4 regions of the Pararhizobium capsulatum DSM 1112 genome follow, and region 1 is predicted to be linked to each of the others. Evidence: predicted binding sites of a transcription regulator. Region 1 holds the regulator's gene; each other region holds the start of a gene.
The links. The regulator PhoB, encoded in region 1, activates phosphate uptake and scavenging genes when phosphate is short. The targets are predictions, from matches to a motif close to TGTCATNNANCTGTCAT.

Region 1 (7,440 bases):
GAGTTGACGGCAACACCGGCAGCGAAGTCGAGATAACGTCGGCCATCCTCAGCAATCAGCCAGACGCCTTCCCCGCGCTCGAACCGTAACGGTGCGCGCATGTAAGTGTCATAGAGCGGCTTGGCTTCGGCCATGACGCGGATCTCCTTCGCTACCTACCCGATATCGTTGCCAGAACCGGGTCCGAGAAATTAAAAATGCCGCCTTGCGGCGGCAGCGGCACTATCGACATTTCGCACTGCGATGTCAACAAAAGGCCCGGCTTTGCGGCAATTTGCGCGGTCTTGGCGCTTGTGATTTTTTTAAGCGCCAACTCTTGCAAAAATGCCACGCCTCAGCAGCAAGTTGGGGAAAACTTAAAAATCGATTCGCTCGGATTCCGGTGACTCTTGTCACGGAGTCGCCCTGTCTCTACGTTAATAAGCAATTACTAGACGCATGCGGCGGACCTAGTCACCAAAAGTATTATCGCGTTTCAGCTTCGGCGCATGGCCGGGGCGTGGTGATGGATTCTGTCCTTACCGACGCTGACACGGAGGCGAGACGATGAACTGGACAGACGAGCGCGTAGAAAAACTGAAGAAGTTGTGGTCGGAAGGTCTGAGTGCAAGCCAGATCGCCGCGCAGCTTGGTGGCGTGAGCCGGAACGCTGTTATCGGCAAGGTTCACAGGCTGTCGCTTCCCGGCCGCGCGAAGGCGGGTGGAACGGCTGCCACGCCAACCCGCGCCAAGCGCCCGACATCGCCACCCCGAGCACCGAACTATGCGGCTGCCCGTCCTGCAGCGCCGACCCGCACCGTCGCCCGTCCGGCTGGTGCGACAGTCCTGAAGGAAGAGGTCGATCTGGATGTAATGGAGCAGGCGGAGATCCAGTCTGTCGGCAGCAATGTCGTCGTTCCGATGTCGCGCCGCCTCGGCCTTACCCAGCTGACCGACCGCACCTGCAAGTGGCCGATCGGCGATCCGATGAAGGAAGAATTCCACTTCTGTGGCAATGACTCTCCGGATACGTCGCCCTATTGCACATTCCATGCCAAGCTGGCCTACCAGCCTTCGGCGGAGCGTCGTCGCGCCCGCTGAGCCACGAATTTCATTCGAAAAGCCGCCCATCCTTCCGGTTGGGCGGCTTTTTCATTTTCATGACATCCTGACAAGCCACGGCCGCCAGACCGTATCGGGCTTGCCGCCCTGATGTTCGTAGAAGCGCATGGCGGCTCGTTTCCATCAAGCACGGTCCAGGCGATTTTGGATGCCCCGATCTCCCCGGCATAGACGGCCAGCCGTTGGAAAAGGGCTTTTCCGGCGCCAAGGCCCCTTGCTTCTGCCGCAACGAAAAGTTCCTTTAACACCACCACCGGCTTGAGATCGTAGGTCCAGGGGATCTCGTAGTGGACGGCGATGCCGACAACCTTGTCGGCGAGGGTTGCTACGAAGACGCCGAAGCGCGGTGAGGTGCCAAGACCGTGCTCGATAACATCTGCCGCCGTGACCCGGAAATCGTCAATATATCCTTCGAAGACTGCGAGGCTGCGCATCAGATCGAGCACCTCCTCCACATCCCGATGCTCGAAAGGTCGGATTTCCAGGTCATTGTTTGTCATTTTCTACTCCGCTGCGATGGGAAGCGCGTTGATGTCGCCGGGCTCAGACCCTGCTGCGAAGGGAAGACCTTCGTCGGCCCAGCCGGTGATGCCGCCAATCATGATCTTAACAGGCCGGCCGAGCCGCGCCAGCTTGAGAGCTGCTTGATCGGCGCCGTTGCAATGGGGACCGGCGCAATAGACGACGAAGATCGTTTCCATTGGCCACGCTGCCATGCGCCCGGCGCTGATCTCGCGATGGGGCAGGTGGAGCGCGCCGGGTACGTGGCGGCGGGCATAGGCTTCCGGGGACCCGACGGAGTGAAGAAGCGCGAAATCCGGCTCGCCGGTGCGAAGAACGGCGGATACGTCGGCGCAATCGGTCTCGACGGAAAGTCTCTGCAGGAAATGAGCGATGGTAACCTCCGCGGATGCGGGCGGTATTTCGGTGACGAAGCTCATGATTGTCTCCTTGGTTGCTGTCATCATCTGGATACGCCGGCGTCCGTGGGATTGGCAGATGGCAGTTTTGCCATATAGTGTGAAGATCATGCCAGATTTGAACCGACACCCGAAACCGCCAAGCCCGCTCGTCGTAGCACTCGCCTACGATGGTCTCTGCACCTTCGAATTCGGTGTTGCGGTCGAGGCTTTTGGGCTTCCGCGGCCGGAAATGGGGGCGGACTGGTATCGCTTTGCCGTGGCCGGGGTCGATCCCGGCGAGATGCGAGCGGCCGGTGGTGTGCGCATTGTCGCCGACGGCGGTCTCGATTTGCTGGCGGAAGCCGGGACAATCATCGTGCCCGGCTGGCGCGGCGTCGATGCGCCCGTGCCGGATGCGCTGTGCGAAGCCTTGGCGGCGGCGCATGGACGTGGAGCGCGCATTCTCTCGATCTGCTCGGGCGTCTTCGCGCTGGCGGCGGCAGGCCTGCTGGCGGGGCGACGTGCCACAACCCACTGGCGTTATACGGATGCGCTGAAACAGCGTTATCCGGATATTCACGTGCAGCCTGATGTTCTCTACGTCGATGAAGGCACGGTCCTGACTTCAGCCGGGAGCGCTGCCGGCATCGATCTCTGCCTGCACCTCATTCGTCGTGACTACGGAATGGTCGCGGCCAATATGGTGGCCCGACGTCTTGTCGTCCCGCCGCACAGGGATGGTGGACAGGCGCAGTATATCGAGCGTGCTGTGCCGTTACCTCACGAAAGCGCGCGCCTGGGACCGCTTCTCGATCATATCCGCAACAATCTCGGTGCCGATCACAGCGTCGCGTCGCTTGCGAATATCTCCGGCATGAGCACTCGCACCTTCCTTCGGCGCTTCGAGGCGGCGACGGGAACGACGCCGGCGCAATGGGTTCTGCTGGAGCGCCTGACGCGGGCACGCGACCTATTGGAAAATTCCGCGACCCCGATCGACAGGATCGCCGAGCTGGCGGGTTTTGGTGCCGCTGCCACCTTGCGCCATCATTTTCGGCGACACTATGCGACAACACCGACAGCCTATCGCGAGACCTTTGCTGGCCCCGCGATTGCCGAGGCAGGATAGTCAGCTTTCCAGGGAATAGCCGGCGCCGCGCACCGTGCGGATGACGTCCTGCATGTTCGAAAAGTTCAACGCCTTGCGCAGACGACCGACATGGACGTCAACGGTGCGTTCATCCACGTAGATGTCGTGGCCCCACACCCCGTCCAGCAGCTGCGAGCGCGAGAAAACACGGCCGGGAGAGGCCATGAAGAATTCCAGAAGGCGGAATTCTGTCGGGCCGAGGCGGACTTCGCGGGTCTTGCGGTGAACCCGGTGCGTTTCGCGGTCAAGCTCGATATCGCCGCATTTGAGGAGCGTGGAAAGTACCTCCGGCCTTGCACGGCGCAGCATCGCCTTGACCCGCGCCATCAGCTCCGGCGTCGAGAAAGGCTTGACCACATAATCGTCCGCGCCGGTGGCAAGGCCACGTACCCGCTCGCTTTCCTCGCCACGCGCCGTCAGCATGATGATGGGTAGGCGCTCGGTCTCGGCCCGCTGGCGCAGACGACGGCATAGCTCGATGCCGGAAACGCCGGGCAGCATCCAGTCGAGAATGAGCAGGTCCGGTAAGCGCTCCTGCAGGCGCATTTCGGCTTCGTCGCCGCGATTGATGGTATCGACGTCGAAACCTTCGGCTTCCAGATTGTAGCGGAGAAGAACGCTGAGGGCTTCCTCATCTTCCACAACGGCAATTCTTGGCTGCATGATCAACTCCTTGGGCGCTTTCGCAAAGGAAGAGCGCTCGCCGGACCTTCCCTGGTCCGGCGTTCAATCTAGGTCATTTTCAACATTTGCCGCGCCGCCGCGGTCAGTTGCCGATTGCGCCCACGGTATTGGCCGTGTCGTCCTTCGGCCGTTCGCCAACCGGCTGCGCGCCCGTCGCCATGTAATAGATGGTCTCGGCGATGTTGGTTGCGTGATCGCCGATACGCTCGATGTTCTTGGCGCAGAAAAGAAGATGCGTGCAGGGCGTGATGTTGCGCGGATCTTCCATCATGTAGGTCAAGAGTTCGCGAAAAAGCGACGTGTAGATCGCGTCGATCTCGCCGTCGCGTTCCCGGATGCTGTTGGCCTTTTCCGGCGAGCGGGATGCATAGACATCCAGCACTTCCTTGAGCTGCACCAGGGCAAGCTCGGCAAGGTGCTCGAGGCCACGGGCAAGCTGACGCGGCAGGCTGGCGTTGGCGACGGCAATAACGCGCTTGGCGGTGTTCTTGCCGAGGTCGCCGACGCGTTCCAGATCGGCAGCGATGCGGATCGATCCCATGATTTCGCGCAGGTCGGCCGCCATCGGCTGGCGCTTGGCGATGGTGATGATCGCCTTTTCACCGATCTGACGTTCTGCCTCGTCCAGCACGACGTCATCGGAGATGACCTTTTGGGCAAGGGCGAGATCGGCGTTGACGAGGGCGCGGACAGAATCGCCGACCATCTGCTCGGCCAGGCCGCCCATCTCGGAAATCCGGCGTGAAAGATATTTCAGGTCTTCGTCATAGACGGAAACAATATGTGTAGAGCTCATCGTCGTTCCTTCGGATCATGGTCAGTTTCCAGGTGTCCGCCGCTTGGCCAGTGGCTGGCGGCAGACCGCATCGTCAGCCGAAACGGCCCATGATGTAGTCCTGGGTGCGCTGGTCGTCCGGGTTGGTGAACATCTTGTCGGTATCGTTCTCCTCGACGAGATTGCCGAGGTGGAACATGGCGGTGCGCTGCGAAACGCGGGCTGCCTGCTGCATCGAGTGCGTGACGATGACGATCGTGAAGTTGGCGCGCAGTTCGTGGATCAGTTCCTCGACCTTTGCGGTTGCGATAGGGTCGAGAGCCGAGCAGGGCTCGTCCATCAGGATTACTTCCGGGCTGACCGCAACGGCGCGTGCAATGCACAGACGCTGCTGCTGACCACCCGAGAGGCCGGTGCCCGGCTCATGCAGGCGATCCTTCACCTCGTTCCAGAGGCCGGCTTTCTGCAGGCTCTGCTCGACCACCTGGTCGAACTCCGCCTTCGAGCGGGCGAGACCGTGGATACGCGGGCCGTAGGAGACGTTCTCATAGATCGACTTGGGGAACGGGTTCGGCTTCTGGAACACCATGCCGACGCGGGCACGCAGTTCCACGACGTCGATCGTCGGATCGTAGATATCGTCTTCGTCGAGCGTGATCTTGCCGGTCACGCGGCAGCCGTCGATCGTGTCGTTCATGCGGTTCAGCGTGCGCAGGAATGTCGACTTGCCGCAGCCCGAAGGGCCGATCAAAGCGGTGACGGTGTTTTCGCGGACGTTGAGGTTCACATCGAAAAGAGCGCGCTTCTCGCCGTAATAGACGGAAACATCCTTGCCGATCATCTTGTAGGGTATGGTATTCATTTTCTGCTCGAGAGCCTTTTCGACTGCTGCTTCGGACATCATGTTCATGTTTCTACCTCACTACCAGCGACGCTCAAAGCGACGCCGCAACAGGATTGCGCCAAGGTTCATGACGACGAGGAATACCAGGAGGATGATGATCGCTCCCGACGTCCGTTCGACGAATGCACGTTCTGCTTCATTGGCCCACATGTAGATCTGCACGGGCAGGGCAGTGGAGGGCTCCATCGGCGAGCCAGGATAATCGACGACGAAGGCGACCATGCCGATGAGCAGCAGCGGGGCGGTTTCGCCAAGCGCATGGGCAAGGCCGATGATCGTTCCGGTCAGAACGCCCGGCATGGCGAGCGGCAGGACATGATGGAAGATGGTCTGCATCTTCGAGGCGCCGAGACCCAGAGCCGCAGAGCGGATCGAAGGCGGCACGGCCTTCAGCGCCGCGCGGGTCGCGATGATGATCGTCGGAAGCGTCATCAGCGTCAGGACGAGACCGCCAACGAGAGCAGCCGAGCGGGGCATGCCGGCGAAGTTGATGAACACCGCTAGGCCAAGCAGACCGTAGACAATCGACGGAACGGCCGCGAGGTTGTTGATGTTCACCTCGATCAGGTCGGTCAAGCGGTTCTTCGGCGCGAACTCTTCCAGGTAGATCGATGCACAAACACCGATCGGCAGGGCAAGAACGAGCACGATCAACATCATGTAGAGGGAGCCGAGCGCCGCGACGCCGATGCCGGCTGCTTCCGGACGGCTCGATGCGCCGAAGGTGAAGAGGCCGGTGTTGAAGGACTTCGTGAGCGAACCGCTCTCGGTGAGCGTCTTCATCCACTCGATCTGCTGGTCCTTCACCTTGCGGTTGGCTTCCGGCACGGCGAGATCGATCTGGCCCTTGTTGGCGCTGTCGATATTGCCTTCGGCCAGCAGAGAAACGTTCTGCGTCGTGCCGATGGCGGACTGGTTGTTGACGACAATGTTACGCAGCTGGACGCGGGCGCTGGCCGAAACCATGTCGGTCGCCTGCTTGACCAGCGCACGGTTCGACGGATCGATGTTCAACGCCTTCACCAGAGCATCGCGGACGAGCAGCGGATAATTCGCCGTCATCAGCTTTGCGGGATTGTCGGCGCGTTCGTTCTTCGGATCGATGACCTTCTCGGAGAACTCGATCGGCAGGGTGATCGTCGTCTGCAGGAAGGCGGTGTAACCGTTGGAGACGACCGTCCAAAGCAGCACGAACAGGAAGAACAGGCCGGTCAGGATCGCCGCCACGCCATAGGCCCGGAAGCGTCTTTCGGCGCGGTAGCGTTTCTTGATGCCGATGTCGCGGCGTGCCTGGGCGGGACGGACGAAGGCGGAGGGTGCGGAAGCGGAGATCTCGGTCATTCGTACTGCTCCCGGTATTTGCGCACGATGTAGAGCGCGTAGATGTTGAGGCAAAGCGTGATCGCAAACAGGGTGATGCCGAGTGCAAAGGCCACAAGGGTCTGTGGCGAGTTGAACTCGAGGTCGCCTGTCAGCTGATTGACGATCTTGACCGTGACGGTCGTCATCGCTTCGAAGGGATTGAACTGCATGCGGGCGGCAACGCCGGCGGCAAGCACGACGATCATGGTTTCACCGACAGCACGCGAGGCCGTCAGCAGGAGAGCGCCGACGATGCCCGGAAGGGCAGCGGGGAGCACGACCTTCTTGATTGTTTCCGACCGGGTTGCACCAAGGCCGAGCGAGCCGTCACGCAGCGAGCGCGGAACCTGGGTGATGATGTCGTCGGAGAGCGAGGAAACGAAGGGGATCAGCATGATGCCCATGACGATACCGGCCGTCAGAACGCTCTGCGCCTGAATGAAGTTCACGTAGTTGCCGGTGATGAGCCCGTTGAGCTGGGCCGACACGTCGCGCAGGAACGGACCGACCGTGATCAGGGCGAAGAAGCCGTAGACGATGGTCGGGATGCCCGCGAGAATTT
Region 2 (7,440 bases), 1.7 Mb from region 1:
GCAGGCGACGGCGCAGGGTATCATCACCGCCGGAAACCAGTTGTTGCCGCCGTGCTTTCAAGTCTTCGAGGTTTGCTTCCATCTGCGTGATGGCGGTGCCGAGCCCTTCGCAGGTATCATCCTGTGGCGCACCGATGACCACTACGCTTCCGGCGTTGCAGCCGGCCCGGCGTCGTTCACTGCGGGCCTGCCGCAGATCCAGATTCTGTCGGGAGATCGCTGCGGCGTAGTCGCGCAGGTTCGCATTCGAGATGATGGTTGCTTTCGGCAGGTCGGTCAGCTTGGCGTTCAACCTCTCGCACACGGCCGAGGCTTCGGCGGCCTGCGCTGCGAGAAGCAGGAGCACGGCGGAAAATACCGCTATCGGAACCGAACGTAACCGCACGTTTGTCTTTCGCCTGAACCTGTCGCGAGTATGAGCGTGCCGAGAGATTTCTCCGCACCTCGACGATCAAGCCCGCATAATAACGGCATTCGCGGGTCGCGCAACGCGCTGCTGGCGACAATGTTAATGCCGCCACCAGCAGGTCCGATTTATGCAGCGCGGGCCGTCTCGAGCGACATGGCCTGTTCCAGAACGGTTCCGTCGATTGTAGCGACGGCCTTCATGCGTTCGAGGAGATCTTCCGTGACCTCCCAGGCGACCGCAACGGCAAAGACGGAACCAATGCGATGCGGTGCGCCGATCCGCTCACCGGGGCATCCCATGCGGCGGAACATGCGCTCCAGAAAGACATCCGTTACGGTTACGATATGGCTGAGCCCGGAGGCGAGGCTGAGTTCGCCGACACCGCACATCAACTCGGCTGCGGCGACCGTAACCTGATTGGAAGCACGATCCTGGGAGATCTCGGGATCGATGCAGAAACGGCTCGACTCCCAGACGGAGGCGCTGCGGATTTCCGGACTTCCGTCCAGCAGGACCGGAAACGTATCGTCCAGCATGTTGGGGCCGAGCGTCGGCAGAAGCCGCAGGGAGCCGCGCAGACGGCCGGTTTCCGAGTAGGAGAGCACATAAAGCGGGTTTGCCGCATCGTAGTTGTCGATCTCCCATTCGTCCCGGACCGATACGTCCCATTTCAGGAAATCATGGAAGACCCGCTTGCGGAGCCTGAACATGGCATCGATTTCGCGGGGGCTGGTCTTTGCAGTGCGGCTGTTGAAAATCCTGATCATTGTCTTGCTCCTTGCTGAGGATGGAGCACAGGCTGTCAGCTTTCGGCGATGGCTAAAACTGTCGGTAGCGACAGGTTTCAGATGCACGTAAGCATGCAAAATAGAGCCCCGGTTGCCGGGGCTCTATTGGTCGGGCGACGAGATGAGAAAGGGAGCGTTTCAGAAGGTCGGGATGAGATCCTGGCGAACGGCCTGGGCGACCGCCTGTGCATTGGAGACGACATTGAGCTTCCGGCGGGCGTTGGTCATGAAGAAGCGGACCGTGCGCTCGCTGATGCCGAGGATCCTGGCGATCTCCCAGTAGCTCTTGCCGGCTGCGGCCCAGCCCAGGACTTCGGTTTCGCGGTTTGTCAGGGCCGCGGGCAGGTCGCCGGAGAGTTCAATGATCGGGCTGTGATGGGCGTCGTTCTCGATTTCGCCCGCATGGAAGAGATTGGCCAGATGCTGGAAGTCACGCAGGTGACTACGGCAATAGAGCGGCCAGTCTGCCGCTGGCATGGCCGATTGGATAGCCAGAAATGCAAGCCGGCGCATGGGCGTGACGAGCGGCAGAGTAACGCCGACGATATTCACGCCGCGTCGTTCCACCGCTGAAAGATGTGGTTCAACCTGTGGGTTGAGTTTTCGAGCTGTCAACCAGTCAACGGGCCGGACCGAGTTGGTAAGGGCATTGAGTACGGGTGCGATGTGGGAGAAGTCTCTACTCAACCAGTCGTTGATGATTTGCTCGGGCGCCGTGCAGTGCAGGCGATGAATTTTCATGCCTGATGGTGTCAGGTCTGCATCAAGATAGAGCATGTTGGCAATGTCGAAAGATTTCCGCATAAGGGAGAAAAATCTTTTATAGCCAACACGTTGCTCGCTTTCCATAACGTCCAGCAAGTCAAAGTATGCCCGTTGGTCGGTCATGCTGAACACCCTTTTTATTTCATGGGTTTCAGCATGCAAACCATTTTTGGTCTTGTCTAGTTCAATCGGCAGTTAAAATAAATTTTTCTAAATAACTAATTTAAAGTTGTAACAAATGCTCATTTTGGCACAGGTGTCTCTCGTTTTGGCACAGATTCAGGCGGGGTGGGAAGCTTCCACCACCGCCAGAGCTGCCATATTGACGACGCCACGCGATGTCACCGATGGCGACAGGATGTGGGCAGGCAATGCTGTTCCGAGCAGAATCGGACCGACATGAAGGCCCTCGCTCATGGTCTTGACGACGCCCAGCGTGATGTTGGCGGCATCGAGATTGGGGAAAACGAGCAGGTTGGCTTCGCCTGACAGCGTACTGTTCGGCATGACGCGGCGGCGCAGGAATTCGGAGATGGCCGAATCTCCGTGCATTTCACCATCGGCCTCCAGATCGGGAGCCAGCTCCCGCACGAGTTCGATCGCGCGGCGCATCTTGAAGGCACTTTCGGAATCACGCGATCCGAAATTGGAGTGGGAAACGAGGGCTGCGCGGGGTGTGATGCCGAAGCGACGGATTTCCTGGGCAGCCAGCACCGTCTTCTCCGCGATTTCTTCCGCAGTCGGATTGAAGGTCACGTAGGTGTCGGTCATGAAGGTCGCGCCACGCTGCGAGATCAGCAGGCTGAGGGCCGAGAAGTCGAGCACGCCTTCGCGCTTGCCGATAATCTGCGACACGTCGCGCAGGTGGCGGCTGTAGCGGCCTTCAACACCGCAGATCAGCGCATCGGCTTCGCCACGGCGAAGGGCCAGTGCGCCGATGACGGTCTGGTTGGTGCGAACGATCGTGCGGGCGGCTTCGGGGATGACGCCGAGCCTGCCGACGAGCGAGAAATAATCATCGACATAGTCACGGAAGCGGGGGTCGCCTTCGGGATTGACCACTTCGAAATCGGTATCGGGACGGATACGCAGGCCGTAGCGCTTCAGACGGGTCTCGATGATCTGCGGGCGGCCGATCAGGATCGGGCGAGCAGTGCCTTCCTCGAGCAGCACCTGGGCGGCGCGCAGGACGCGCTCGTCTTCACCTTCAGCAAAGATCACGCGGTTCTTGGGGGAGTTTTTTGCAGCGGCAAAGATCGGCTTCATGATGAAGCCGGAACGGAAGACGAAGCGGTTGAGCTGGTCGAGATAGGCGTCGAAATCGGTGATGGGGCGAACAGCGACACCGCTCTCGGCGGCAGCCTTGGCCACGGCTGGTGCGATCCGCAGGATCAACCGCTGGTCAAACGGCGAGGGGATCAGATAATCCGGCCCGAAGATCGGGGTCTCGCCGGTATAGGCGCGGGCAGCAACGTCGGAAGGTTCCTCGCGGGCAAGCGCGGCAATGGCGCGCACGGCGGCCATCTTCATTTCCTCGTTGATCGTCCGGGCGCCGCAATCGAGCGCGCCACGGAAGATGTAGGGGAAGCAGAGGACGTTGTTGACCTGGTTGGGGAAGTCCGAGCGCCCGGTGCAAATCATCGCATCGGGGCGGGCGGCGCGGGCAACTTCCGGCATGATTTCGGGGTTCGGATTGGCAAGTGCCATGATCAATGGCTTTTCAGCCATCTGAACGAGAAGTTCGGGTTTCAGAACGCCTGCGGCGGAGAGGCCGAGGAAGACGTCGGCGCCGGCGATGCTGTCGGCAAGCACGCGTTTATCACTCGGCTGCGCATAGACGGATTTCCATTCGTCCATCAGCACTTCGCGGCCGACATAGACGAGGCCTTCGAGGTCGTGGACCCAGATGTTTTCGCGTCTGGCACCGAGGGTGACGAGCAGGTTGAGACAGGCGAGCGCTGCGGCACCCGCGCCGGAAGTCACAATCTTGGCTGCGGCGATATCCTTGCCGGCCAGTTCAAGGCCATTGAGGATTGCGGCTGCGACGATGATCGCCGTGCCGTGCTGGTCGTCGTGGAAGACCGGAATCTGCATTTTGTCGCGCAGTTGGCGCTCGACCTCGAAACATTCCGGGGCCTTGATATCCTCGAGATTGATGCCGCCGAAGGTCGGCTCAAGCGCGGAGATGACATCAACCATGCGCTCGATGCCCGGCGCGTCGATCTCGATGTCGAACACGTCGATGCCGGCGAATTTCTTGAAGAGGACGGCCTTGCCTTCCATGACCGGCTTGGAGGCAAGCGGGCCGATATTGCCGAGGCCGAGCACGGCCGAACCGTTGGAAACGACGGCGACGAGATTGGCGCGCGCGGTGTAGTCCGCGGCCGTTTCCGGATTGTCGCGGATCGCGAGACAGGGCGCGGCGACACCCGGTGAATAGGCAAGCGCCAGGTCGCGCTGGTTGCCGAGCGGCTTGATGGGCTGGATCTCGAGCTTGCCCGGGCGCGGATAGCGGTGGAAGAACAGAGCCTGCTCATCCAGATCGCCACTCGTTGGAACCTGCGGGCCCTTGCCCTTTTCACCCATCGTCATTCTTGCAATCCCCATCAGTTGGACGCGGCCCTTTTTTCATGAAAATTCTGCGACGTACAGTTTTTTGTGGCCGATTTTCACCTTCTCATGGTGTCGAACCCCAGCCGTGGATTTTCGCTGACCACAGGCGTTGTCATTCTCCTGAAACACGAGTCTGGTTTTGACGTGTCATAAGACAGGAAGGTAAAACGCGAGACAGCCATGACCGACACCGATATCGCCACCTGCCGCTACCGGACGCTGTTCATTTCGGATGTTCACTTGGGTTCCAAGGCGGCCAAGACCGATTTCCTCCTCGATTTTCTGAGAGTTCATGACGCCGATACCATTATCCTCGTTGGTGACATCGTCGATGGCTGGCGGCTGAAGCGCAGCTGGTACTGGCCGCAACCCTGCAACGATGTTGTCCAGAAGCTGTTACGGAAGGCCCGAAAGGGAACCCGCATCATCTACATCCCCGGCAACCATGACGAATTCGCCCGCGATTTCCCCGGTATCCACTTCGGCGGCATCGAAGTCGCCAATCGCCACATCCACGAAGCCGGTGACGGTCGCAAGTATCTGGTGCTGCATGGCGACGAATTCGATGTGGTCGTGCGCAATGCCCGCGTGCTCGCCTATCTCGGTGACTGGGCCTACGATACGGCGATCGCCATCAATGTCGTGCTTTCGGCCGTGCGCCGCAGGCTGGGCCTGCCTTACTGGTCGTTCTCGGCCTGGGCCAAGCTTCAGGTGAAGCACGCCGTCAACTTCATCGGCGAATTCCAGAAGGTCGTGGCTGAAGAGGCGCGCCGCACGGGTGTCGATGGTGTCATCTGCGGTCATATCCACCATGCCGTTATCGATCAGATGGATGACATCCGCTACATCAACACCGGCGATTGGGTCGAAAGCTGCACGGCGATTGCCGAGCATGAAGACGGCACGATGGAGCTGATCACCTGGCGCCAGATGGTCGGGTTGCCGGCCCCGCAGGCCAAACTTGCGCTTGCGTCGATAACAGACGTGCTGCGCGAACGCGAGGCCGCCTGATCCGACGTTGCACATCGGTCGCAGTGTAGCGGATTCTCGCAGGGTATAGCATGCCCTTGTGGCGAGGCTTGCATGGGCTGTGATAAGGCTTGGCCTTAACGTCAGGTTCTCCATGATTCCTTCTCCAGAGCTTCCTTACCGCGAGGATGCGCCCGCCTATTTCGTGCCGCGCATCGCCTTGCTCTTCTGCGCGCCTTTGATCGTCAACGGTTTCGCCCTGCCGTTCTTTCCGGTCTGGCTCAGCACCCTCTCGCTCAGCGATTTCGAAATCGGGATCATCTTGGCGGTGCCGATGTTCGTGCGCGTCATCACCGCACCACTTGCGGGGCTGCTTGCCGACAGGATCGGCGAACGGTCCAAGGTGCTGGTCTGGTCGGCGGTCTTCTCCCTGCTGACGGCACTGGCCCTCTTCGTCTCGCACGCCTTCTGGTACGTGCTGGTCATCTATGCGCTGCAGGGCGCGGTCTATTCGCCCTATGTCCCGATCGTCGAGGCAATTGCGCTCACGGGTGTTCGTCGCTGGGGCTTCGATTATGCCCGCATGCGCGTCTGGGGATCGGTCGCCTTCATCGGTGCGACCATGCTCGGCGGTGAGATGATCGGTCTCTTCGGTGGCGGCATGGTATTGCCGGCGATGGCGGTCGGCTTTGTGCTGATGATCGGCATGACCTTCATCGCGCCCCGCGTGGGACGTCCCAGACGTCCCTCGACACTGACGACCCTGACGGAGCCGACGCCCAAGACGTTGCGCAAGCTGGACTTGCAGTTGCTGCTGATTGGCGTGACGTTGGTCAACGGCAGCCACGCGATGCTCTTCGCTTTCTCGGCGATCTACTGGCAGCATATCGGCTTTACCGGCACGCAGATCGGGCTTCTATGGAGTGCTGGCGTTGCTGCCGAGGTGCTGATGTTTGCTTGCGCAAAGCCGATCATCCGGCGCGTCAGCATCTGGACGATGATCTTTTCAGGCTGCGGCCTTGCGGTCGTTCGCTGGCTGATCTTTCCGATGGACCTGGGCTTCGGCGGCTATTTCCTGCTGCAGTGCTTTCACGCCTTCACCTACGCGATCATGCACACCGGCATGCAAAACAGGCTGGTGGAACGCGTTCCGGAGGAGCAGGAAGCGTCGGCACAGGGCATCTACTTCTTCTATACCGGCATCTTCACGGCGATCTTCACCTTTGCATCCGGCTACCTCTATGCCTGGTATGGTGTCGATGGCTTCTACGCCATGTCCGTCGTCGCCTTTGTCGGCTGCTGTTTTGCGCTGACGTCCTGGTTCATTCAGCCCCAGAGGCCGGCCGTCGGCGGATAGACGAGCGATGCCTCGTAGTGAAGGCCGTGATGGCGATCTTTCGCCAGCAGCAGCGGGCCGTCGAGATCGACGAAATCGGCCCCCTGCGCCAGGAGTACGGCCGGCGCCATGCCGAGCGAGCTTCCGACCATACAACCGATCATGATTTTGAGATCGAGCGCCTTTGCCGCATCGCGCATGCGCAAACCTTCGGTCAGTCCACCCGTCTTGTCGAGCTTGATATTGACCGCGTCATAGCGATCGACCAGAGAGGCAAGATCCGAAGTCTTGTGAACGCTTTCGTCGGCGCAGACCGGGACGGGGTGGGCGATCGAGGCGAGAAAGCTGTCGTTTCCGGCGGGAAGCGGTTGTTCGATCAGGGCAATGCCGGCTTCGGCGCAGACCTCGAAATGCATGGCAAGCGTTTCCGGAGCCCAGCCTTCATTGGCATCGAGAATGATGTCGCTGGCGGGGGCAGCGGCTCTCACGGCGCGGATCCGTTCGCGGTCGTCGGGCGTGCCGACCTTCACCTTCAGGAGTGCGCGATGGGACCAGATGGC
Region 3 (7,440 bases), 1.7 Mb from region 1:
GATGGTGGTCAACGGCTGATCAGCGACGCTGATTGAACGATTGAAGCCAATGAAATTGACAGGGCCGGGCTGACATTTGATGTTGGCCCGGTTTTTTTGTTTTTGAGGGGGATTTATGGATATGGTTCACACGGGAGGCTGTCGGTGCGGCGCGGTTCGTTTCGAGACCCGTGGTGTTTTGCGTGAGGTTGTCGCCTGTCATTGCTCGCAATGCCGGCGGCAGACAGGGCTTCACTATGCCGCGACGAATGTCAGCGATGACAGACTTGATGTAGAGGGCGCCGACAATGTGACGTTGTACCGCGCCAGCGATGGGGCGGGCCGGGGGTTTTGCCGCGTTTGCGGATCGGCCCTCTTCTGGAAAGCGGACGGTCGCGACGATATATCGATCATGGCCGGCAGTTTCGATCAGCCATCCGGCCTGACGATTGGCGTTCACATCTTTTGTGCGGACAAGGCGGATTTCTACGAGATATCCGACGATGCGCCTCAGTTTGCGGGTTCGACCAGCTGAAACAGGCGCTTCGCAGGGCGTTGCCGGGACGTCTGGTCTATGGCAATCAAGAAGGCCTGGTCGAGGGCGCAGAGCTTGATGGCCTGCCACGCCATATAGGTCTCGACAAAGGCCTCTGAGACCCAGATCTGGCGCTTGCGGCCGGTTCTTTCCTCGCGACCGATCCAGCCATTTGCTTCGGCGCGGGCAAAGAGGCGACGGATATGGGTTCGTGAAAGACCGTAGTGAATGGAAAGCTCGGAGAAATTGAGAGCGTCTGCGCGGTAGGGATGTTCGCGTGTGCCCGTCGTCGTGATCCGAGACATGAAATCATCCAGCAGCAGACCGCCATTCTCCGTCCATACAAATGAGGCGATGCAAGGCGCGGGGTCACGCCAGACCATGTCTTCGATCAGTCGTTTCGCGGCAATCGGTTGGGCGCGGTTGAAGATGGTCGGATCTGCATCCAGCTGTGCAACGCGTGTACCCTCATCGAGCAGGTCGAGGCTGTGCATCTGGCCCCGGAACCATTTTTCCATGGCATCGACACTAACCTCGGTGGGCTCCAGGGGGCGCGAGCGTCGGTTGGTGTTGCCGGGAACGTCGCGGATCAGCTTGTAGGCCAGCATTTCCGCGAGGAAGGCAGTCGCCGTGTTTCGGCTGGCAGCGCCGAACTTGACCATGATGTCGAGAAGGCGCGAGGCGGTGATGCCGCTCAGCGGATCCTTGGGGTCGCGCTCAAGGTGGAGGGCATAGGCCGCCTGGCTCAGCAGCCATTTCTGCTGCGACGACACAAGGCGGGCCACGCGTGGAAAATGATCGTAGAGCCCGACCAGATGCCGGGCGCATTGCTGGAGGACGGGAAAATAGGCCGGATGGGCCATCAGTGTTTCCGGAGTAATCCTCAGCGGGCGGGCTTGTTTTTGCTGAGCAGGCGATGGTGCGACGATCATGATCCTGGAAGTCCATTGTATTTCGGCGGGCCGACGCATTAGGTTCGCTTCAGTGCCGGAATCGCTTTCCGAAAATTGCCCGGCCTGCCGTTATGCGGCAAGTCTATAACGTGTCAGCCTCTCGATCTGTTCGAAAAAAAACTTCATGGCATGAAATTTCGGGCGCGCGTCATTGCACCAGAACCGGCCGCATGACCTTCGGATTTCTAACGGTTCGGTGGAAGTCGTGGTAACCGATCAGTTTTCGGGATTTCCACGAGCGCGCACAAGTTGCTCGTGAAGGCGCGCGACATCGCCACGAAGCTCGGCGATCTCCCGCAACAGCACCGTGTCGATCTTATGATGGAGGGCGATCAGCTCGACTTCGGATTTGAGATTGACCTCGTAGTCCTTGCTGGCGCTCAGCCGATCCTTCGCGGATTGCCGGTTCTGCGACATCATGATGATTGGCGCCTGGATCGCGGCAATCATAGACAGGACGAGATTGAGAAAAATGAAAGGATAGGGGTCGAAGGCCTCTCTTGAGAGGATGATCGTGTTGAGGACCGCCCAGAACACCAGAAAGGCCATGAAGCCGGTGATGAAACCCCAGGAGCCGCCGATACGGGCGATCCTGTCAGACATGCGATCGCCGGGGCTTTGCGTCGAATCGAATTCCGAATTGACGTTGCGGGCAAGCGTGCGTCGCTCCTTGGCGTGGCGAAGGACAAAACGCTCGACGTCGCCAAGTTCGTCCTTGGTTTTGCCAAACAGAGTGTGGGTGACGTCGTCAAAATTGGACATGGGACTGCTCCGCTACTGCTACCACCTGTCTACAATAGAAACAGGCGGTTGGCAGCTTCGCAGTTATGCCTCGTGCGTTCGAGTGATCTTAATCCGGCCTGACCCTACATGGCAGGCTGTGCGGGGAAGAGCTCGGCGTGTGACTGGAAGAAGCGATCGGTCCCGTAGCGCTTGCCGAACATCATGTCGTGTTCAAGGAAACGATAGTCGCGTACGGTTGGATCGACAGTCTTCTCGCGCGACCAGTTGGCCTTGTCCTTGCCATCGGCACCGACCAGCATGTAGCGGTCGACGATATGGTAGCGATCGAACACGTTGCCGAGGAAGCCGGTGTAGTAGGGATGCTCGAAGCCGCCCTGCTGCAGGATCTTGTAGGACAGGAAAGCGGGGCTGATCGTGCCGATATCCTTCACCGGACCGGTCTTGTTCGACCAGACGACAAGCGGGGTTTCGTGCTGGATCTTCATCTGGTCGAGCGGACCCTTGCGCGAGGCCGTGACGCCGGGCATGAAGCCGGTATTGGTGTAGACCGTGTTGAGCGGTGGCAGGTGATCGCCGAAGATCACGATGATGGTTTCGCGATCGCGTTCTTTTGCCCAATCCATCAGCATCTTCAGGCTGACGTCCGCTTCCTTGACGCCCTGGGCGTAGGTTTCGAGCACCTGACGATCCGCTTCCGGCAGGTTGCCTTCGACCTTGATCGTGTTCTTCGCATAGCGGTTTGCCTCGTAGGGGCCGTGGCCCTGGAGCGTTACCGTGAAGAAGAAGAAGGGATCGCGCAGCTGATCGGCCTGGCGGATGATTTCCTTGGTCAGCGACTCGTCCGAGGCGAAGATGCCTCGCTTCTGCATCGGGGGCAGGTTTTCTTCCGAGCGGAAGTCTTCAAAACCGAAGGCCTTGTAGACGGCGCTACGGTTCCAGAACCATTTCTGGAACGGATGGACGGCGCGCGCCACATAACCTTCGCCCCGGAAGAAGGTCGCAAGCGAAGGGATCGGGTTGCGGATATACTGCTGATACGGAATGCTGCCATAGGGCAAGAAGGCGTTCGAGAAGCCGGTCAGGGCTTCGAACTCGACATTGGCGGTCATGCCGCCGAATTCCGGCGAGAAGATGTTGCCCGACTGCATTTCACGGATCGTCGGCATCGGATCGGCGGAGAGCTTCAGGTTCGGCAGGCGGGTTGGATCCCAAAGGGACTCGCTCATCAGCACGATGACATCCGGCTTGCCGCGATGGCTCGTGCCGGCCGGGACCGGCTTGACCGGGATCTGCTCGATGGCGTTCAGCATATAGCCCGCAGGCGCCGTCACATTTGCCATCGGCAAGTTGATGGCAAAGGCCATGGCGAAGCCGTTGTGGCGATAGTTTTCCGTCTGGTCCCACATGATCGGGATGACGCGAAGGCGGTCGCGCAGCCACGAAAAATCGTTGTAGTCCATGATGTTGTAGAAGCCGGCGAGCAGTGGCAGGCTGATCGCCAGTCGCACGAGCCGTGGCTTGCGCGACAGCTTGGGGAAGCGGCGCCAAGCGTAGCGCACGAGCCAGGCGAGCGCCACGACCGAGAGGATGGCGCCGATAACGATGCCAACGGCCGTCCAGGGCCTATCCCGCACGAGAACCGGCATCAGCTCCATGATCTGGCGGCCGAACAGGAAATCCGTCGGATAGAGCGGGTCTGAAAGAAAGACCTGCTTCTGGTGGCTGATCAGCGCCGGGATGAGCGCAAGCGGCGCCAGAAACAGGATGGCGAAATGCTGGCGCGCGAAAAGGGCATCGATTGTCAGAGCTACAAGCAGAAAGATGCCGACTGTCGTCCAGGCCGGACGCATCGGATCCAGAAAATACAGCACGGTTTCGCGGACGGAGTTGCGGGAGATGCATTCGACCGCAAAGACGAGCAAAAACGTCAAGAGGAGGGAAAGCGGGACAGATAGCGCGACGCGACGGGCATTTGCGCGGATCGCCGCCCGCCATGCCTTTGCTTTGCCGGTCCCAAAGGACGGTGCCAATCCTGCCGTACCCGGCGCGGCTACGGTACCGACTACAGTTTCGAAACTGGCCAAGGCCTACTCCAATATTACAAAACTTTCTTGAAACTGTCATACAGTCGTCATCTTGAATGCAACATGAATAATTTGCCTAGGCCCCAGGAAACTATACCCGGCACGGGAGTTGTGCCCGCAACCGACTGCGGTCGTTGGCCAAATTTTTCACCTGCCCACCCAGCGGAAAATCGGTCGCTTTCGCAGCGTCTGGTCGTCATGCGCACCTGCCGGGAAGTGCCTGACGGGCTGAGCCAGGTGCAACAGAATGCTTCCGTTTGCGCGTGAACCGCTCTAAACAACGGATGCGGTTTTCAACCGCGATCCATGTGCAGAACCAAGGCAGGCCCGTCCATGACAGCGCAAAAGACCATTTCCTCGACGCTTCGTATCGCTGTTGCACAGCTCAATCCGACGGTTGGCGATGTGGCAGGCAACCTTGCAAAAGCGCGTGAGGCCCGGGCGGATGCGGCCCGCCAGGGAGCGGATCTGCTGCTTCTGACCGAATTGTTCATCTCGGGCTATCCGCCCGAAGATCTCGTCCTGAAGCCGGCATTCCTGAAAGCCTGCCAGGCGGCGGTCGAGGCGCTTGCCGCCGATACGGCTGACGGTGGTCCTGGCGTTGTCGTCGGTTTTCCGCGCCAGGGGGAGGCCGGGCGTCACAATTCGGTCGCCGTGCTCGACGACGGAAAAATCCTCGTCCTGCGTGACAAGATCGACCTGCCGAATTACGGCGAATTCGACGAAAAGCGCGTCTTTAGCGAAGGCAGCATGCCCGGCCCGGTGAATTTCCGCGGCGTGCGGCTGGGTATTCCGATCTGCGAGGAAATCTGGAACGATCTCGGCGTCTGCGAGACCTTGGCTGAAAGCGGAGCGGAAATCCTGCTCGTGCCGAACGGCTCGCCCTATTATCGCGGCAAGGTTGATGTGCGCCATCAGGTGGTGTTGCGCCAGGTGATCGAATCCGGTCTGCCGCTGGTTTTTGCCAACCAGCTGGGTGGACAGGATGAACTGGTGTTCGACGGCGCGAGCTTCGGCTTCAATGCGGACAAAACGCTCGCCTTCCAGATGAGCCAGTTCGAAGAGACGGTTGCCGTCGTTGACTGGCATCGTAAGGATGGAACCTGGCGCTGTGACGGCGGTCCATTTTCCAAGATTCCGGAACGTGACGAGGCCGATTACCGGGCCTGCGTGCTGGGTTTCCGCGACTACGTGAACAAGAACGGCTTCAAAAACGTCGTGCTTGGCCTTTCTGGAGGCATCGACTCGGCGATCTGCGCCGCCCTTGCCGTCGATGCCCTGGGCGAGGAGAGGGTACGCACGCTGATGCTGCCCTATCGCTACACCTCGTCGGAATCCTTCAAGGATGCCGAGGAATGCGCCAAGGCGCTCGGCTGCCGTTATGACATCGTGCCGATTGAGGAGCCCGTCGAGGGTTTCACCAGTGCGCTTTCGGAGCTTTTCGAGGGAACGGAAGCCGGTATCACTGAGGAAAACCTTCAGAGCCGTACGCGCGGTACGATCCTCATGGCGATCTCGAACAAATTTGGCTCAATGGTCGTGACGACGGGCAACAAGTCGGAGATGTCGGTGGGTTATGCGACGCTTTATGGCGACATGAACGGCGGCTTCAACCCGATCAAGGATCTCTACAAGATGCAGGTCTACGGCCTGTCGCGCTGGCGCAACACGACGGTTCCGACCGGCGCGCTCGGACCGTCCGGTGAGGTGATCCCGAGGAATATTATCGACAAGGCGCCGTCTGCCGAGTTGCGACCGAACCAGACCGACCAGGATTCGCTGCCGCCTTATCCGGTGCTCGATGACATTCTGGAGTGCCTTGTCGAAAAGGAAATGGGCACGGCCGAGATCGTGGCACGCGGCCATGACGAGGCGACAGTGCACCGGATCGAGCATCTGCTCTACATTGCCGAATACAAGCGCCGGCAATCGGCACCGGGCGTGAAGATCACCAAGAAGAATTTCGGTCGCGACCGGCGCTACCCGATCACCAACCGCTTCCGGGATCGGTAGGAGATACGGTTAACCGTAGAAACGGGAATTTTCTTTCACTCATTGCGTGTGTCCCATACCCTCCATAACCTCACGGCAAATACCGGTGCCATGGAGGATGATATGCAAGCGCAGGCAAAGGTCGCGGTTCTTGTTGATGCGGAAAATATCTCCGGTCAGATGGCGGCGGAGATATTTCGCCATGCGGAGATGCTTGGCAAAGTTGTGGAAAGGCGGGTCTATGGAGATTTTTCGAACGGCAGCCTGAAACCCTGGATCGCAGCAGCTCCCAGTCTTGCCCTGGACCTCAGACAGACACCCAATCCTGTTAATGGAAAGAATGCTGCCGATCTTCTCCTGGCAATAGATGCGAGCGAGTTGCTTTACCTCGAGGACATTGACGTCTTTTGCCTTGCCACATCCGACAGCGACTTCACCACGCTTGCCATGCGCATCCGGGCACGAGGAAAGAAAGTCATCGGTATTGGCGAAAACAAGGCTGATTCCAGCTATCGCGGGGCCTTCGACAAGTTCGTGCCGCTCTCCTCAAAAAACCGGAAGAGCGGAGTCGAGGGAAAAGGCGCGATCATGCGTGACAATGAAAAATCCAACCCGCAGATAGCTGCTTTGCGCTCTATTGTTGCCGTCGCCGTCGGTGCGTCCAACCCGGCTGATGACGGATGGGTGGGGCTTTCGCTGCTGGGCACCGCTTTGCGCCGCTTGAACCCCGGCTTTTCGCCCAAAGCATACGGTTCTGCCCAACTCACCAAACTGCTTGCATCCCTGTCTTTCGTCGAGACGCGGAATCATGCGAGCAATGGCGCCCAGATGCGATTGCGCCCTTCTGAGGAAACAGGCGTGGTAGTGTTGCGGGAGCGATTGGCGCGAGCCTGACAAGGGGATAAATATGCGCAGTTCTGTCGAAATCTATTCACTGGAAACCAATGAGAGCCGCGTCGTCTGGCAGACCGAGAGGCTCTTCGAGGCGCCGAACTTCACGGCTGGCGGGCAGTCGCTGATCCTCAATGCCGATGGGCTGCTCTATCGCCTGCCGCTGGATGGCGGCGAGCCGGTGGAGATCGACACCGGGTTGGCGCGGACCTGCAACAATGATCACGGGGTTTCTCCCGATGGTGCAACGATCGTCATCAGT
Region 4 (7,440 bases), 2.1 Mb from region 1:
CGGCCGGGTTCAGCGCTGGCGTGCTTCGGCTTGATACGTACCGGCTGGCAATCACGGTAACGGCCATTTCGCTGCTGGTCTCACCCGTCTGGGTCAACGTCATGCATCGGCTGGAGAATATTGCGTCGGAAGAACTGCACGATTATCGCGAGGCCTTCGCGGTCGCCTATGCGCGTGAGCTTCGTGAGCTGTCGCGGCACGGTCAGGCGTTCGCCGGTGCACGTTGGTCGATCCGCTTGCGCTATCGTGCATTCCGGCTCGCGCGACATCATCGCAAACTGCGGCGCGCGCAGCAAAAAGGGCCGGAAAACCGGCCCTGAAGAGTGCTGTGTTGCTGTACCGGCAACTGAGTCGCCAAGAAGCTATTACAGCGCGTTGAGAACCGCGTCAGTAGCCCAGCCATCGGCAGGCAGGCCAAGGCGCAGCTGCTCCTTCTGCAGGGCTGCACGCGTGCCGGAGCCAAGGATGCCGTCGATCTTGCCGACATCGTGGCCCATGCCCTGCAGCTTGGTTTGCAGCGCCTTCATGCCGTCGTCGCTCAGGCCTTTTTCCGGGTTGCGTCCGTCATAGGGCGGTGCACCGTTGAGACGGGTGGCGAAATAGGCGGCCGAAGTCGTGTAGATGAACGACTGGTTCCATTCGAGATAGATGTTGAAGTTCGGGTAGGTCATGAAGGCGACGCCGTGACGTCCCTGCGGAATGACCACCGAGGCTGCCAGCTGCGGAAAGGCTGTGTTTCCGTCGCGCGGCTTCACGCCAAGCGCAAACCAGTCGCCGGCAGTCATGCCCGGCTGCAGGCCGGTTTTTTCCCAAGGGAGGTTTTCTGGAAGGATAACTTCCTGGATCCAGGGTTCGCCGGCTTTGAAGCCAAGGCTGGCAATGAACTTCGCCGCTGTCATGATTGCGTCCGGGCTGCTGTCCTTGAGCTTCACATGTCCGTCGCCGTCTCCATCGACGCCTTGCGCGATAATGTCCTCCGGTAGCATCTGGACCTGGCCAATTTCACCGGCCCACGCGCCGGTCGTTGTCGCCGGGTCGAGGTCGCCGTGCTGGACCATCTCGATGGCGGCGATCAGCTGCGGGCGAAACATTTCTGGACGGCGGCAGTCGTGGGCGAGGGTGACCAGCGCGTTACGGGTGTTGAAATCACCCTGAACCGCGCCGAAATCGGTCTCAAGCGCCCAGAAGGCGGTGATGATCGCGGCCGGCACGCCGAATTCCTTCTCTGCCCGGTCAAAGACAGCGGCATATTCCTTCATCTTCTTGGCGCCGATATCGAGACGCGCCTTGCTGACGGTACGTTGGGAAAATTCGGTGAAGCTCTGCTTGAACACGCCCTGCGCGCGGTCGCGGCTCAGCACCTTCTGGTCGATGACAGCGCCTGCAAGCGCGCGATCCACGACATCGGCAGGCACTCCCTTGGCGACAGCCTCGGTTTTGACGCCTACCAGGAAGGTCGCAAGGTCACCACCGCAGGCCGGTGCCTGCTGGGCCATCGCGGAGGAGGCGAAAAGGGAAACAAGGGTGGAGAGAAGCAGAGGCCGAAAGCCGCGGGACATCGCAGATCCTTCAATATTTGTCCGCGCCGCCAACGGGTCGGGCGGGGGCGGAGGCTGGGATTGGGTAAGGCGTATGTGTGCCCATCGCATGGCAATGGGGCCGAAACAAGAAAGCTGACGGCTCTCAGTTCCGGGCCACCTGTTGAGGCTTCGAAACGGCTTCAACCCAGTTCTTCCAGTTCTTGGCTGAGCCGGCAAAAACGTTGATGTCGGTGTCGCCTTTGATGCCCGGTATCACGCCGGTGCTGGTATATTGCCAGAAGGCCCAGCGGCGGTCCGTGTAGATTTCGGTCGGGTGTTTGGCCACCGAGCGCACCCAGTAATGGTGGTCGTTGAACTGGCCGACGAGATTGTCGCGGTGGAAATCCACCGAGGTGTAGATGATCGGCCGCTTGCCGTAATAGGCTTCAAGGCGGTCCATGAAGCGCTTCATTTCCGCCTGCACGGTCAGCGCCGAAGGCCTGAAACGGCAGGTCTTGGATTCGTTGTTCCACTCCACGTCCAGAACCGGCGGCAGGTGTACGGCGCTTTTCGGCACGTTGGCAATGAACCAGTCGGCCTGCTCGTCCGCGGTGGAGCAGAAATAATAGAAATGATAGGGGGCATAGGCGAGGCCTGCCGCGCGCGCGCCCTGCCAGTAATCGTTGAAGCGGCTATCGATCCTGTCCTTGCCCTCGGTTGCCTTTATAAAGACGAAGGAAACGCCGGATTTTCGGACCTGCGGCCAGTCAACGTCGCCATTCCATTTCGAAACGTCGATGCCGTGGATCGCGTGGTGATGCGGCGTGCGCTCGCCGAAATTCTGCGGGTCCTTGTCCTGGAACCGCGGGGAGATGGAGGATGTCGAGACGAGATCGTAGTCCGCATAGGTGCAGGCGGACAGAAGCGTCAGGATGGGCAAGAGGGCCAGAAGATGCCGGCGCATGAGGTTCCCGTTTCGAAAAGATCGACGATCCAACCTCATCCGATCATGTCCATGATGTGACGATCCCCCGGGAGGCGTGAACCTCATCCTCACCACATCATGGTAAAAATTGGGTTATTTTCAAGCCGCAATTGCTAAAGCGCGACGAAAATGCCGCATTCGGTATGGTTCGCACAAGCGTCGATACCTGAGGTCGCAGCGACTGACTGCTTCAATGGGCCTGCTGATAGATCGCGAGCCAGGCATATCCGCGTCCGAGCGCCCGAAATTCGAGCGTGGCTCCCGTGGCATCCGCCCGCTGTTGCAGCGCTTGCCGCAGCAAGGGGCGGGGCGTGACATGGAAGCGGCGAAGCCAGGCTTTCAGGGTGTTGCCAGCGAATCGGGGCAGGCGCTCCTGTTGGCCAAAATCAGCGATATGCAGCGAACCGCCCGGGTTGAGTGCCGCAATCGCGGCATCGATCGCCTTTTCCCAGTCGGGAATCATCGAGAGAGCATAGGAGATGACGATGCGGTCGAAGCCGCTGGCGTCGAATTGCTCGGGAGAAAAATCCGTTGCATCGGCGACCCGCAGGACCGGAAGGTCCGTATGTGCTCCACACTCTCCGAGGGACGCCAGCTTGGCCTGAGCGCTGGACAGCATCTCGGCGGAAATATCCAGCCCGAACAGTCGGGCACCGGGAAACCGTTTGGCGATGAGGGCGAGGTTTCGCCCGGTGCCGCAACCGACTTCCAGCACGGTTCCACCAACCGGCACGCCCAGCTCCCGGATCATCGTGTCACGACCGAAGAGATAGTATTTGCGGGTCAGGTCGTAGATGTGGCGCTGGTAGCGATACATGCGATCCATCCGGTCCGCATGGCTGTCGAAGGTCCGCGTCAGGGTCACGGTTTTTTCCGGTAGATGTGGAAGCCGCCGTAGATTGCCGAGCGGTCCTTGCGGCACAGCTCCTGCGAGCGGGCAGCGTCATACTCCCACTGCCCAAGCAACGTGTCGGACAGACGACCATCAAGGATACTGGATTCGGCGGCGGTGCGGAAAATGACAATCGCGCCCGGTGCGGCCGTGCGGGAAATCTCGGTCCAGAGGTTGTTCAGTTGCTCGTCGTTCATCCAGTCCTGGGCATCCAGGAGCACGTAGCGATCGACCGAAGCTGCGGGCTTGCCGGCAAGAAGCTCGGTAAAGTTCGCGTGGTGAACCGTGACGCGCTCGGCACCGTCGCGAATGGCGTCGCGCGAACCTTCCTGCAGATAGAGAGGCAGTTCGCCTTCATGGGGCTGAGGATAACGTCGGGCAAAGGCCTGCCAGGCGAAATAGTTTTCCTTGAGCGGGAAGTGGCAGACGAGTTTTTCCAATCGGCCGCGCAGTACGCCGGACAGAGAGCGTTCTTCGCTGAGGCGAGCCAGCTCGTCGAACTGCTGCGGCGGAATGCCGAGGCCGAAGAGCGAACTCTTGCGTGCCGTGATCCAGCGGACGAACGGACGATCGAAGAGGGGCGCCAGTCGTTTATCGAAAAACTGCCGCTGCTCGCGGATGGATCTCGCCTGAACCAGTTCGCTTGGATCAACGCCGTGCAGGCGGGCAACAAGGTGACCAAGGCCAATGAAGCGACCAAGCAACCCGGTGCGGTAGATGTTGCGCGAAAAGACGCTGATGCGCCGACGGCCGATCAGGTCGCGGCCGTTCCAATAGTCGCGGGCCGCCTTGTCGAGTTTCGGCGCGATGAAAAGGTCATAGGCCTGAACATTGCTGGCAAGCCCTGCTTCTCCGAAGAAGCGACTGACATCACCGTGACTGGGAAGATGGAGAAAAGCCGAGAGTTTCAAACGGTTGAGGGCGACGTGGTGACGGTTGAGATCGACCACATCGATCTGGTTTGGGCCAGCCGAAAGATAGGCCAGCATGTTGCAACCGCCGGAGCCGATGGTCACGATCCGATGCGCGCTCGTAAGCTGCATCGCCTCCATATCGACATCAGGGTCTTCCCATATCTGCGGGTAGACGAGACCGGAAAAGAGCAGGCCGAACAATCGCTCGGACAGGCCGGCAAAGCTCAGCGCATCATGCTGAATAAGAGCGGTTTTAAGCTTGTCGTTCTTCCGGCTGTAGCCGGCATCGGGAGCGAGATCAGTCATTGCGCGCCATCCGTTTTTTCGGTTGGCCGCTTGTATGTCGAGTCGGCTACAGTTTGATGACGTCACAAAGCGCGCCCGTCCTCGCCTTGAAAAGCTTGCTGGCGACCGCGAGATGGGCGATCGACATCAAATATTTGTTAAACATGGATGTTCGCACTCGCCAGTTGTTTCGGTGCATTCACGATTTGGTAGCGAAATCGTTTATACATTCTGGTCAATTTTAGTGAGGACCGCATATTTCTTCCGGTGCCCAATATTGCCGAAGTCAGTCGCAGCAGAATCAGTCTGTCAGGATGAACATGATGTTTAAGGTGTTTCCGCTCAGCTCCGAACTCAGAAATGCCATCGTAGGCATGGTGGCAGGAGCACTTTTGCCCACTGCTCTGCTTTATGGTCACGGCATCTTCGGCGGTGGATCGTTTCTTTCCTTCGGTGCTACGGCGCTGTTCAGCGCTATCGTGCTGCCGCTGATGAGCGGTGCGCTGATCTTTCAATGGAGCCGCTCGCGCGCTCGCCTCGTTGAGGAGCTTGAGCGTCGTCGTGAAACTGAGCAGCAACTCTCCCGTGCCGTTCACACCGATCAGCTCACAGGCGTGGCAAATCGTTTCGCCCTCGAGCGCGACATGAATATGCAGTCCCCCGAGACAGACGGGGAAAATGGTTATGGGGCGCTGCTGCTTCTCGACCTCGATCGTTTCAAGTTCGTCAATGATACCATGGGACATGACGCCGGAGACCAGCTCCTCATCACACTCAGCCGTCGCCTGACCGGAACGCTCAATGGCATTGCCGGTGTCTATCGGCTCGGTGGCGACGAATTTGTCGTTCTCATCTCCGGGGCGCCTTCCGAAGGTAAAGTCCAGGACATTATTAGCGCCGTGGAGGCACTCTTTACCGAACCGTTTGAACTCGACGCCGGCAAGTTCTGGACATGCGCCAGCATCGGCGTTGCGCTGGCACAGGATAGCGACGGCTCGATGACTGAACTCCTGAAGCAGGCTGATCTGGCGCTTTACAAGGCGAAGGAAATTCCCGGCAACAGCCATGTCTACTACAGCCTGGAAATGGCGCAGGAAGCCTGCCGCAAACTGGAGATCGAGCACGATCTTTCCCGTGCGCTGGCGGCTGGCGAATTCTTTCTTCAATATCAGCCGATCGTCGGCGTGGAGAGCCGTGCGGTGCGTTCCTTTGAGGCGCTCATCCGCTGGCACCATCCCCAGAAGGGCATCATTCAGCCCGATGTTTTTATCGGAGCCGCTGAAAAGACGGGCATGATCCTGCCGATCGGCAACTGGGTGATGCGCACCGCCTGCCAGGAAGCCTCGCATTGGCCGTCGCCGACGGGTGTGGCCGTCAATGTGGCCGGTGATCAGTTCAAGGACCGTTCCTTCGTCCCCTATGTCAAGCAATGCCTTGCCGATGCCGGACTGGCGCCGGGGCGTCTGACGATCGAAGTGACCGAATCGATCTTCTCCGTCGATGCCGCCGTCATCTGCGAGAGCTTGGCGGAGCTGCGGTCTCATGGCGTGCGCATTGCACTCGACGATTTTGGTGTCGGCTTCTCCTCGATCAACAATCTTCGCCGTTTTCCGCTCGATCAACTCAAGGTAGATCGCTCCTTTACCCGCGCCATGCTTGCCAACAGCCGCGATGCCGAACTTGTCGATATCATTCTCCAGCTCGGCAACACGTTCCAGGTCTCGACGACCATCGAAGGAATCGAGACGGAGGGACAGATGGAATTTGTCCGTGCGCTCGGAGCCTCCGAAGCTCAGGGCTTCCTGATTTCCCGTCCGGTCGGCGCCGAGGATGTCATGGGCATTCTCGACCGCGATCTCCTCAAGGGCGAGGGGCGTCTCGCCTGATGCGCTTCGATATTTGTCTTATCTATTCAATGGAATAGACCAGTAGCGGCGAATTGATTGCCGCATGCTCTTCCTAAATGGGCTGAATCCTGTTTTCCTGACCGTGCTCTTTTGATTTGAGGATGGGTCGCGATCGATCTTCGGGCGAGGCAGAGGCGGAGTTGATGCGTAAGGTTTTGAAATGGCTCGCAGGCTCGGCGATCGCCCTCATAGCGTCAGCTGCTGCATGGCTCGCCGTGTCTCCGCCGGAACTGCTGCGAATCGGCGATGCCTATGCCGCCAAGATTGTCTGCTCGAACGTTTTCCTGGCAGGCCGCAACGCTTCGCAGGTTTTGTCCGAGGATGTTCAGGCGCCGGGAAACCCGCTTCTACGCTTCATACGTGTTTCCGTAGATGATGCCCGCAAGTCGGTGACCGCGCGGATTTTCGGTTTTGCGGCCCCCGGCCATGCGATCTATCGCGAAGGATTGGGCTGCACCACCGTTGCCGATGGAGACTTTTCCGCCTTTCCCGGCAATCGTCAGTTGCGTCGCCGGAGCGGTCCCGGAGATGAGACCAAGCCTTGGCCTGAGGGGGACGGGGTCGTACCCGAGCCGGCACTCCAGTCCGTCGTCCAGAACGATACTCTTGCCGGTCCAGGTATTCGTGGGCTCGTGGTCGTCAGGAACGGCAGGATCGTTGCTGAAAGATATGGCGAAGGTTTCAATCGAAATACGCCGCTCCTCGGCTGGTCGATGACGAAAACAGTGACCGCCGCGCTGATCGGCTTGCGCATCCGCGACGGACGCATGGCGCTCGATCGCACGGAACTCATGCCGCAATGGCGTAACGATCCACGCAACAGCATCAAGCTCTCTGATCTCATGGGCATGCAGAGCGGACTGGAGTTCAACGAGGATTATGGTTCCGTGACGGATGTCACGCGCATGCTGTTCCTAGAGGGCGACATGGCCGGCTT

Region 2: QO002_RS13400 (UDP-2,3-diacylglucosamine diphosphatase) is a predicted target of PhoB. The motif match lies at 4,593-4,609, and genes of this name have one in related genera.
Region 3: QO002_RS13445 (LTA synthase family protein) is a predicted target of PhoB. The motif match lies at 4,330-4,346, and genes of this name have one in related genera.
Region 4: QO002_RS15375 (BtaA family protein) is a predicted target of PhoB. The motif match lies at 4,663-4,679, and genes of this name have one in related genera.

What each region holds. Positions count from the first base shown of each region.
Region 1 covers NZ_JAUSVF010000001.1:1,011,321-1,018,760, forward strand. The annotation lists gene QO002_RS04770 (aspartate aminotransferase family protein) at 1-134, opposite strand, end outside; gene QO002_RS04775 (GcrA family cell cycle regulator) at 547-1,080, shown strand; gene QO002_RS04780 (GNAT family N-acetyltransferase) at 1,044-1,601, opposite strand; gene QO002_RS04785 (rhodanese-like domain-containing protein) at 1,605-2,042, opposite strand; gene ftrA (transcriptional regulator FtrA) at 2,101-3,132, shown strand; gene phoB (phosphate regulon transcriptional regulator PhoB) at 3,133-3,816, opposite strand; gene phoU (phosphate signaling complex protein PhoU) at 3,920-4,633, opposite strand; gene pstB (phosphate ABC transporter ATP-binding protein PstB) at 4,707-5,522, opposite strand; gene pstA (phosphate ABC transporter permease PstA) at 5,535-6,857, opposite strand; gene pstC (phosphate ABC transporter permease subunit PstC) at 6,854-7,440, opposite strand, start outside.
Region 2 covers NZ_JAUSVF010000001.1:2,747,990-2,755,429, reverse strand. The annotation lists gene QO002_RS13420 (DUF2865 domain-containing protein) at 1-385, opposite strand, end outside; gene QO002_RS13415 (acyl-homoserine-lactone synthase) at 535-1,176, opposite strand; gene QO002_RS13410 (helix-turn-helix transcriptional regulator) at 1,336-2,085, opposite strand; gene QO002_RS13405 (NADP-dependent malic enzyme) at 2,242-4,554, opposite strand; gene QO002_RS13400 (UDP-2,3-diacylglucosamine diphosphatase) at 4,756-5,586, shown strand; gene QO002_RS13395 (MFS transporter) at 5,699-6,901, shown strand; gene dgcA (N-acetyl-D-Glu racemase DgcA) at 6,871-7,440, opposite strand, start outside.
Region 3 covers NZ_JAUSVF010000001.1:2,758,593-2,766,032, reverse strand. The annotation lists gene QO002_RS13465 (class II 3-deoxy-7-phosphoheptulonate synthase) at 1-19, shown strand, start outside; gene QO002_RS13460 (GFA family protein) at 116-514, shown strand; gene QO002_RS13455 (helix-turn-helix domain-containing protein) at 490-1,377, opposite strand; gene QO002_RS13450 (DUF1003 domain-containing protein) at 1,684-2,229, opposite strand; gene QO002_RS13445 (LTA synthase family protein) at 2,334-4,295, opposite strand; gene QO002_RS13440 (NAD+ synthase) at 4,629-6,308, shown strand; gene QO002_RS13435 (NYN domain-containing protein) at 6,411-7,181, shown strand; gene QO002_RS13430 (TolB family protein) at 7,195-7,440, shown strand, end outside.
Region 4 covers NZ_JAUSVF010000001.1:3,160,434-3,167,873, reverse strand. The annotation lists gene QO002_RS15395 (cation:proton antiporter domain-containing protein) at 1-320, shown strand, start outside; gene QO002_RS15390 (lytic murein transglycosylase) at 366-1,559, opposite strand; gene QO002_RS15385 (glycoside hydrolase family 25 protein) at 1,684-2,484, opposite strand; gene QO002_RS15380 (class I SAM-dependent methyltransferase) at 2,696-3,331, opposite strand; gene QO002_RS15375 (BtaA family protein) at 3,367-4,617, opposite strand; gene QO002_RS15370 (putative bifunctional diguanylate cyclase/phosphodiesterase) at 4,917-6,482, shown strand; gene QO002_RS15365 (serine hydrolase domain-containing protein) at 6,647-7,440, shown strand, end outside.